DNA from 2 places in the Nitratidesulfovibrio termitidis HI1 genome. Region 2 is predicted to be linked to the other one. Evidence: predicted binding sites of a transcription regulator. Region 2 holds the regulator's gene; the other holds the start of a gene.
What was found. Region 2 encodes sigma-54, which starts transcription at its own class of promoters, with help from an activator protein. Its sites were predicted from a motif close to CTGGCACGGNNNNTGCTT; they were not measured.

Region 1 (3,855 bases), 3.0 Mb from region 2:
CGCAGCGCGCGCACCATGTCCGCCACCTCCAGCGGGGTGTACAGACCAACGGTGTCGCTCAGGCGTACCCGGTGCGCGCCGTGCGCGGCGGCGTGGCGCGCCACGGCGACCACGAAGGCACGTTCCGCGCGCGAGGCGTCCTCCATGCCCACGGTCACGTGTTCGATGCCCAGCATGCGCGCTTCGGCCAGGGTGGTGGCCAGCAGGTCGAGCAGGGCGGGCCTGCCCAGGCCCAGCCGCCGGGCAAGGTGCGCATCGGATACGGGCACCCCCACGCAGACCCGCCGCGCCCCGCAGGCCACGGCGGCGCGCAGGTCCTCGGGGCGGCAGCGGCACCACGCGGCGGCTGCCAGGCCAGGGGCCACGCGCGCCGCAAGTGCCAGCATGTCCGCAAGGTCGTCACGCCCGGCCCAGCCCACCTCGGCTTCCGGTACGCCCACGGCGGCAAGGCCGCGCAGGACGCGCTCGCGGTCGGCAACGGACAGGTAGGTGCCGAAGGACTGTTCCCCTTCGCGCAGGGTGGTGTCGAGCAGCATGGGGCCTCCGAAAAGAATGGCGGAGCCGTCCCGACCCCACAGGAACAGGTGCGGGTGTTGGCGGGGAAAGAGGTCGGGACGGACCTCCGCGTGAACCGGATGCCCTACCCCTGCATCGTCAATGCCAAACCCCCATCAGATGGAAAGGCGGTGCGGGGTGCGTCCGGCTCACATCCGGCTCACATCCGGCTCGTGCCGCCCCTGCATGCCTGCCCGGCGTAACCCGCTGGCGGGTCGCGTTTCATTGCATCCCCTAGTGCCCCTGCGCTTCGGTGCGGCTGACACGGTGCCGCCATCCTTCGTGCCGGTGCTGCTGGCCTTGGCGTACACGCGCGTCGCAAATCCTGCCGTTTTGCCGCATCGCTCCCTCTGTCTTCCTTTTCAGGCCCTGTTCCGATCATGTCGGGCACAACGCATTTGTCGCATACGACAAAATAGTCGGTGCATACGTGTAGCGTCCGACGTGCGTCATGAACTCGTGGCGCGCGAATAACGTATGCCATTTTAACCTATTACCTCTTGTTGCACGCACTGGCACGGGGTTTGCCCTATGCGTGTCGTTGCATGGGCACGCCAGTCACGGCGAACACACCCCGGCCAATCCAACACCCGGTCGGGCGTGAATCTTCAGGAGGATATCATGAGAAAGGTGGCCATCTACGGTAAGGGCGGCATCGGCAAGTCCACGACCACGCAGAACACCGTCGCGGGTCTCGCGGAAGCTCTGGGGCGCAAGGTCATGGTCGTCGGCTGCGACCCCAAGGCCGACTCCACCCGTCTGCTGCTGGGCGGCCTGGCCCAGAAGTCGGTGCTCGACACCCTGCGTGACGAGGGCGAGGACGTGGAACTCGATGATATCCGCAAGCCCGGCTACTCCACCACCCTCTGCGTGGAATCGGGCGGCCCCGAACCGGGCGTCGGCTGTGCGGGGCGAGGCATCATCACCTCCATCAACATGCTGGAATCCCTCGGCGCGTACGAGGAAGACCAGAAGCTGGACTACGTGTTCTACGACGTTCTCGGTGACGTTGTGTGCGGCGGCTTCGCCATGCCCATCCGCGACGGCAAGGCCGAGGAAATCTACATCGTGTGCTCCGGCGAAATGATGGCCATGTACGCGGCCAACAACATCTGCAAGGGCATCATGAAGTACGCCGAATCGGGCACCGTGCGCCTTGGCGGCCTGATCTGCAACTCGCGTAACGTGGACAACGAAAAGGAAATGATCGAGGAGCTGGCCCGCAAGATCGGCACCCAGATGATCTACTTCGTCCCGCGCGACAACCAGGTGCAGCGCGCCGAAATTCACCGCCAGACCGTCATCGAGTTCTCGCCCGAACACGGCCAGGCCCAGCACTACCGCAATCTGGCGAAAGCCATCGACGAAAACGAAATGTTCGTGGTGCCGAAGCCCCTCCAGATCTCGGAGCTGGAAAAGCTGCTGATGGATTACGGCCTGTTCGAAGCCTAGACGAACCATTTCCACCACCACCCACAATCTGAAGGAGAACGGCGATGATGATCATGGTTCGTGCCATCGTGAGACCCGAAAAATCCGACGACGTACTGGCTGCCCTCATGGCCGCAGGCTTTCCGGCCGTGACCAAGATGTCCGTGGCCGGGCGCGGCAAGCAGCGCGGCATCAAGATCGGCGAAATCACCTACGACGAAATTCCCAAGACCCTGCTGATCAGCGTGGTGAAGGCCAGCGAAAAGCAGTTCGTCATCGACACCATCATGGAAGCGGCCCGCACCGGCGCCAAGGGCGCCTTCGGCGACGGCAAGATCTTCGTCACCTCGGTTGAAGAGGTCTACACCATCAGCTCCGGCGTGAAGGAACCCGACATCGAGGAGGCCGCGGCATGAAGGAGATCATGGCCGTTGTGCGCCTGAACAAGATGAACCAGACCAAGAAGGCGCTGACCGAAGCGGGCGTGAACGGTTTCTACGCTCACGAGGCCTTCGGTCGGGGCAAGGGGCTGGTCAGCAGCGACCTGCTGGAAGGCGCCAAGGAAGGGTTCGAAGAGGCCGTGGAACTGCTCGGTGAAAAGGGCAGACTGTATTCCAAGCGCGTGGTCACCGTGGTGGTGCCCAACGACCAGGTCAGCGACGTGGTCGAGGCCATCATCAAGGTGAACCAGACGGGCAAGCCCGGCGACGGCAAGATCTTCGTCACCGCCGTTCCGGAAGCCCACCGTGTGAGAACCGCCGAGCATGGCGACAAAGCCATCCTGTAGGCGCGTTGCAAGGGTTCTTTTGCCCGCTGACGGACTGACCCGAAGGGCGCGAAGCGTGGCCGTTAGGCGAGCGTGCGAGCCTTACGGACATCAAGAGCGAAGCGTCAAACTTCGGCCGCCGACTCGGTCAAATACAAGAAGAGTATGTTCCCTCGCGGCCGCCTCGTTTTCCTGGCCAGCGAACAAAACTACACCTTGCAACCACGCCTACTGCTAGCAACGAGGTACATCATGGCTTTGAAGCACAAGAGCATCCCCGACGTCGCGACCGTCAAGGAAGAACTGCTCAAGAAGTATCCCACCAAGGTCGCCCGCAAGCGTGCCAAGCAGATCGTCATCAACGACGTGAAGGACGGCGACGTGGTGCCCGAGGTGCAGGCCAACGTGCGCACCACGCCCGGCATCATCACCATGCGCGGCTGCACCTACGCAGGGTGCAAGGGCGTTATCCTGGGCCCCACCCGCGATATCGTGAACATCACGCACGGGCCCATCGGCTGCGGGTTCTATTCGTGGCTCACCCGCCGCAACCAGACCAAGGCGCCGTTCGAATCGTCCGAAAACTTCATGCCCTACGCCTTTTCCACGGACATGCAGGACGAGGACATCATCTTCGGCGGCGAAAAGAAGCTGATCGCGGCCATCCAGGAGGCCTACGACACCTTCCACCCCAAGGCCATCGCCATCTTCGCCACCTGTCCGGTGGGCCTCATCGGCGACGACATCCACGCCGTGGCCCGCAAGATGAAGGAAAAGCTGGGCATCAACATCTTTGCCTTCAGCTGCGAAGGGTACAAGGGCGTCTCGCAGTCCGCGGGTCACCACATCGCCAACAACCAGATCTTCACCCACGTGGTGGGCGAGGACGATACCCCCAAGCTTGGCGAATACAAGATCAACATGCTGGGCGAGTACAACATCGGCGGTGATGCCTTCGAACTGGAACGCGTGCTGGAAAAGTGCGGCATCACCCTGGTGTCCACCTTCAGCGGCAACTCCACCTACGAGCATTTCGCCACCGCCCACCAGGCCGACCTGAACGCCGTCATGTGCCACCGTTCCATCAACTACGTGGCCGAAAT
Region 2 (3,855 bases):
TGCTGGTCATGGAAGGCAACCCCGTGCTGCACGAAGGCGAGAACAGCATCAAGGGCGACGTCATCACCTTCTACACCCGCGAGAACCGCAGCGAGGTGCGCGGCACCTCCACCAAGCGGGTGCAGGCGGTGTTCACTTCGTCCGGCGACGTGAACCCCCTTGGCGATTCCAAGGCCAAGTCCGATTCCAAGGCCACGCCCGATTCCAAGGGCACCAAGGACACACAGGACGCCTCCGCGGGCGCTGCCGCCCCCAAGGGGGCTGCCCAGTGAGTTCGGTGCTGCGCGGAGAAGACCTGCACAAGCAGTTCGGCCAGCGCGAGGTGGTGCGCGGCGTATCGCTGGCGGTGACCCAGGGCGAGACCGTGGGCCTGCTGGGTCCCAACGGCGCGGGCAAGACCACCACGTTCTACATGCTCATCGGCATCATCAAGCCGACATCGGGACGGGTCGAGCTGGATGGCCGCGACATCGCCGACTGGCCCCTGCACGAACGGGCACGGGTGGGGCTGAGCTATCTGCCGCAGGAAAGTTCCATCTTCCGCCGTCTTACGGTACGCCAGAATCTTCAGATGATTCTTGAGCACACCGGCCTTTCCAAGGCGCAGCAGAAAGAGCGCGGCGACATGCTGCTGGAGGACTTCGGCATCACCCACCTGGCCAACTCCGTGGCCATGCACCTTTCCGGCGGTGAGCGGCGACGACTGGAAATTGCCCGGTCCATGATCCGCGAACCCAAGTTCATCCTGCTGGACGAACCCTTTGCCGGTATCGACCCGCTGGCCGTGGACGACATCCAGCAGCTCATCACCGGCCTGCGCAACCGGGGCATCGGCGTGCTCATCTCCGACCACAACGTGCGTGAAACCCTGCACATCTGTGACCGGGCCTACCTGGTGCATCAGGGCGAGGTGATTCTGGAAGGCGCCCCCGCGGACATCGTGGACAACCCCCGTGCGCGGGACGTGTACCTGGGCGAGGGGTTCTGCCTGTAGCCTGCACGGCGGCGCTGCCGGACGGCAGCGATACGGTCTTCATTTCACGGCGCCTTCCGCAGTGCGGGGGGCGCCGTATCCGTTGCGGGCTCTTGCGGCTTTTCTTGCGTGAAAAAGGGTGGCGCTGCACGGTGCCGCCGATCGATTTCAGGATGGCAATGAGGGATTGCGACGTGTTGGCGACAGCGGTTGCATACATCTTGCTTCTATGGCATGGTTTGCCTAACCTCTTGGGGAAGGGAACACATTTCTACAGTGGGCCGTTTCTTGCTTGTCGGCGCGCCTCGTGTCGCGTCGCCATCTCGTTCGGCCTCAACGCAAGGTTACAGGGTCATAGCGCAAGGCCGTCAGGCCTCGGCGCAGGACCATAGGGGTTGCCCACGCATGGCATTGGAACTCAGGCAACAGCTCAAGCTCACCCAGCAATTGGTGATGACGCCGCAACTGCAACAGGCCATCCGGCTGTTGCAGCTTTCGCGGCTGGAGCTTGTCGAGACGGTGCAGCAGGAAATGCTGGAAAACCCGTTTCTGGAAGAAGCCCAGGACGACGGGCCGCAGCAGGAGGCCCCCGACCAGCGCGAAGCCGCCGAACCTGCCGCGGATGTCGCCTACGACCGTGAAATCGCCCGCGATGCCGACTGGGAAGACTACCTTGGCGACTTCGCCAGCACCAGCCGCCAGTCCACGGTGCGCGAATCGGAACTGCCCGAGGAAATGACCTCGTTCGAGGCGCGCTACGCCGCCAAGCCCTCGCTGGAAGGGCACCTGATGTGGCAGTTGCGCCTGTCCTCGCTGACCGAGCGGCAGAAGGACATCGGCGAGGTGATCATCGGCAACATCGCTTCGTCCGGCTATTTGCACGCCACGGTGGACGATATCGCCGAAATGGCGGGGGTCACCCCCGGCGAGGTGGACCCCGTACTGCACGCCGTGCAGCGCTTCGACCCCGTGGGCGTGGCCGCGCGCACCGCGCAGGAATGCCTGCTGGTCCAGATAGAAATGCTGGGCTACACGCGCGACAGGGTGCTGGTGGAACTGGTGCGCGACCACCTGGAAGACCTGGAGAAGCGCCGCTACAAGCCGTTGTTGCGCAAGTTCCGCCTGACCATGGAGGACCTGAAGGAGTATCTGGACCTCATCCAGACCCTGGACCCCATGCCTGGCGCCAGTTACGGCGGGGGCGACCCCCAGTTCGTCAGCCCCGACGTGTACGTCTACAAGTACGACGACGATTTCATCATCATGCTCAACGAGGACGGCCTGCCGCACCTGCAGTTGAGCACCATGTACGAGCGCTCCGCCGCAGCGGCCGCTTCGGCGGGCGAACGCGAATATTTCCAGGAAAAGATGCGCTCCGCCTCGTGGCTCATCAAGAGCCTGTACCAGCGCCAGCGTACACTGTACAAGGTGGTGGAATCCATCGTGAAGTACCAGCGCGGCTTTTTCGAGGACGGGGTTTCGCGCCTGAAGCCGCTCATCCTGAAGGACATCGCCGACGACATCGGCATGCATGAATCCACCGTCAGCCGCATTACCACCGGCAAGTACGTGGCCACGCCGCACGGCATCATGGAGTTGAAGTTCTTCTTCAACAGTGCGCTGGAACTGGACGACGGCAGCCAGGTGGGTTCCGAGAGCGTCAAGGCGCTGATCAAGAAGCTGATCGGCGACGAAGACCCGCGCGAACCGCTGAGCGACGAGCGCATCGGCGAAATTTTGAAGGATCAGCTCAAAGTCAATATTGCCCGCAGGACCGTTGCGAAGTATCGTACTGCCATGGACATTCCCTCCTCTTCCAAGCGGAAGGAACTGTTCTGACGGGCTGCCCCCCGCGCCGCACCCGGCGCAGGGCGATATCCGTCTCCAGCGGGGCATCCGGCAGCAGCACCACAAGTGCAGGCCGCGCACCGCATTCCCACTCTCACCGCAGGAGGTGCGTATGAACATCGCCTTCACCTTCAAGAACTTCGAACCCTCCGACCACCTGAAGAAGTACGCCCGCCGCCGTCTTGAAAAGCTTGGCCGGTTCGTCGGCAAGTCCGCCCTGGAAATGCAGGTGAACCTTTCCGTCGACAAGTTCCGCCACAAGGCGGAAGTGCAGATGGCTGGCGACGGCTTTACCTTCTCCGCCGTCGAACAGTCCGAAGACATGTACGCCACCATCGACCTGGTGCTGGAAAAGCTGGAATCGCAGCTGCGCAAGCAGGTCGAAAAGCAGAAGGACCGTCGCCGTTCCGTGCAGTCCGACAAGCTGGGCAAGGGCATCGACGTGTTCACCTTCGGCACCATGGGCCAAGGCGACGAGCGGACCATCACCGGTACCGACCATTTCGCCCCCAAGCCCATGCACATGGATGAAGCGGCCATGCAGCTCGACCAGAGCGACAACGAGTTCCTGGTGTTCCTGAACGCCGAGGTGGAACGCGTCAACATCATCTACCGGCGTCGTAACGGCGATTTCGGCCTTATCGATCCGGTCGTCTAGGCACCATACATGAGGCTTTCGGAGTATCTTCACGATGATCTGATCCTGCCCGAGCTCTCCGCCGGCACCAAGAAAGAGGTGCTGGCGGAACTCGTGCAGGCCGTGGTGCGGCGGCATCCCGAAGTGGATGCCGCCGTTGCGCTGGGCGTGCTGCACGACCGCGAGTCGCTGGGAACCACCGGCATAGGCGACGGCGTGGCCATTCCCCACGGCAAGCTGGCCAACATCAGCGACATCGTGGTGGCCGTGGGGCGCAGCGTGCCGGGCATCGACTTCGATGCGCTGGACATGAAACCCTGCCACCTCTTTTTCCTGGTGCTGGCCCCGGAGCAGGTGGCGGGCATGCACCTGCGCATTCTGGCCCACATCTCCCGCC

Region 1: nifH (nitrogenase iron protein) is a predicted target of sigma-54. The motif match lies at 1,068-1,085, and genes of this name have one in related genera.

The regions. Positions count from the first base shown of each region.
Region 1 covers NZ_KI632512.1:3,498,100-3,501,954, forward strand. Annotated here, with positions in the region: gene DESTE_RS13965 (LeuA family protein) at 1-536, opposite strand, end outside; gene nifH (nitrogenase iron protein) at 1,177-2,007, shown strand; gene DESTE_RS13975 (P-II family nitrogen regulator) at 2,052-2,402, shown strand; gene DESTE_RS13980 (P-II family nitrogen regulator) at 2,399-2,773, shown strand; gene nifD (nitrogenase molybdenum-iron protein alpha chain) at 3,005-3,855, shown strand, end outside.
Region 2 covers NZ_KI632512.1:545,406-549,260, reverse strand. Annotated here, with positions in the region: gene DESTE_RS02455 (LptA/OstA family protein) at 1-272, shown strand, start outside; gene lptB (LPS export ABC transporter ATP-binding protein) at 269-994, shown strand; gene rpoN (RNA polymerase factor sigma-54) at 1,379-2,812, shown strand; gene hpf (ribosome hibernation-promoting factor, HPF/YfiA family) at 2,934-3,479, shown strand; gene DESTE_RS02435 (PTS sugar transporter subunit IIA) at 3,489-3,855, shown strand, end outside.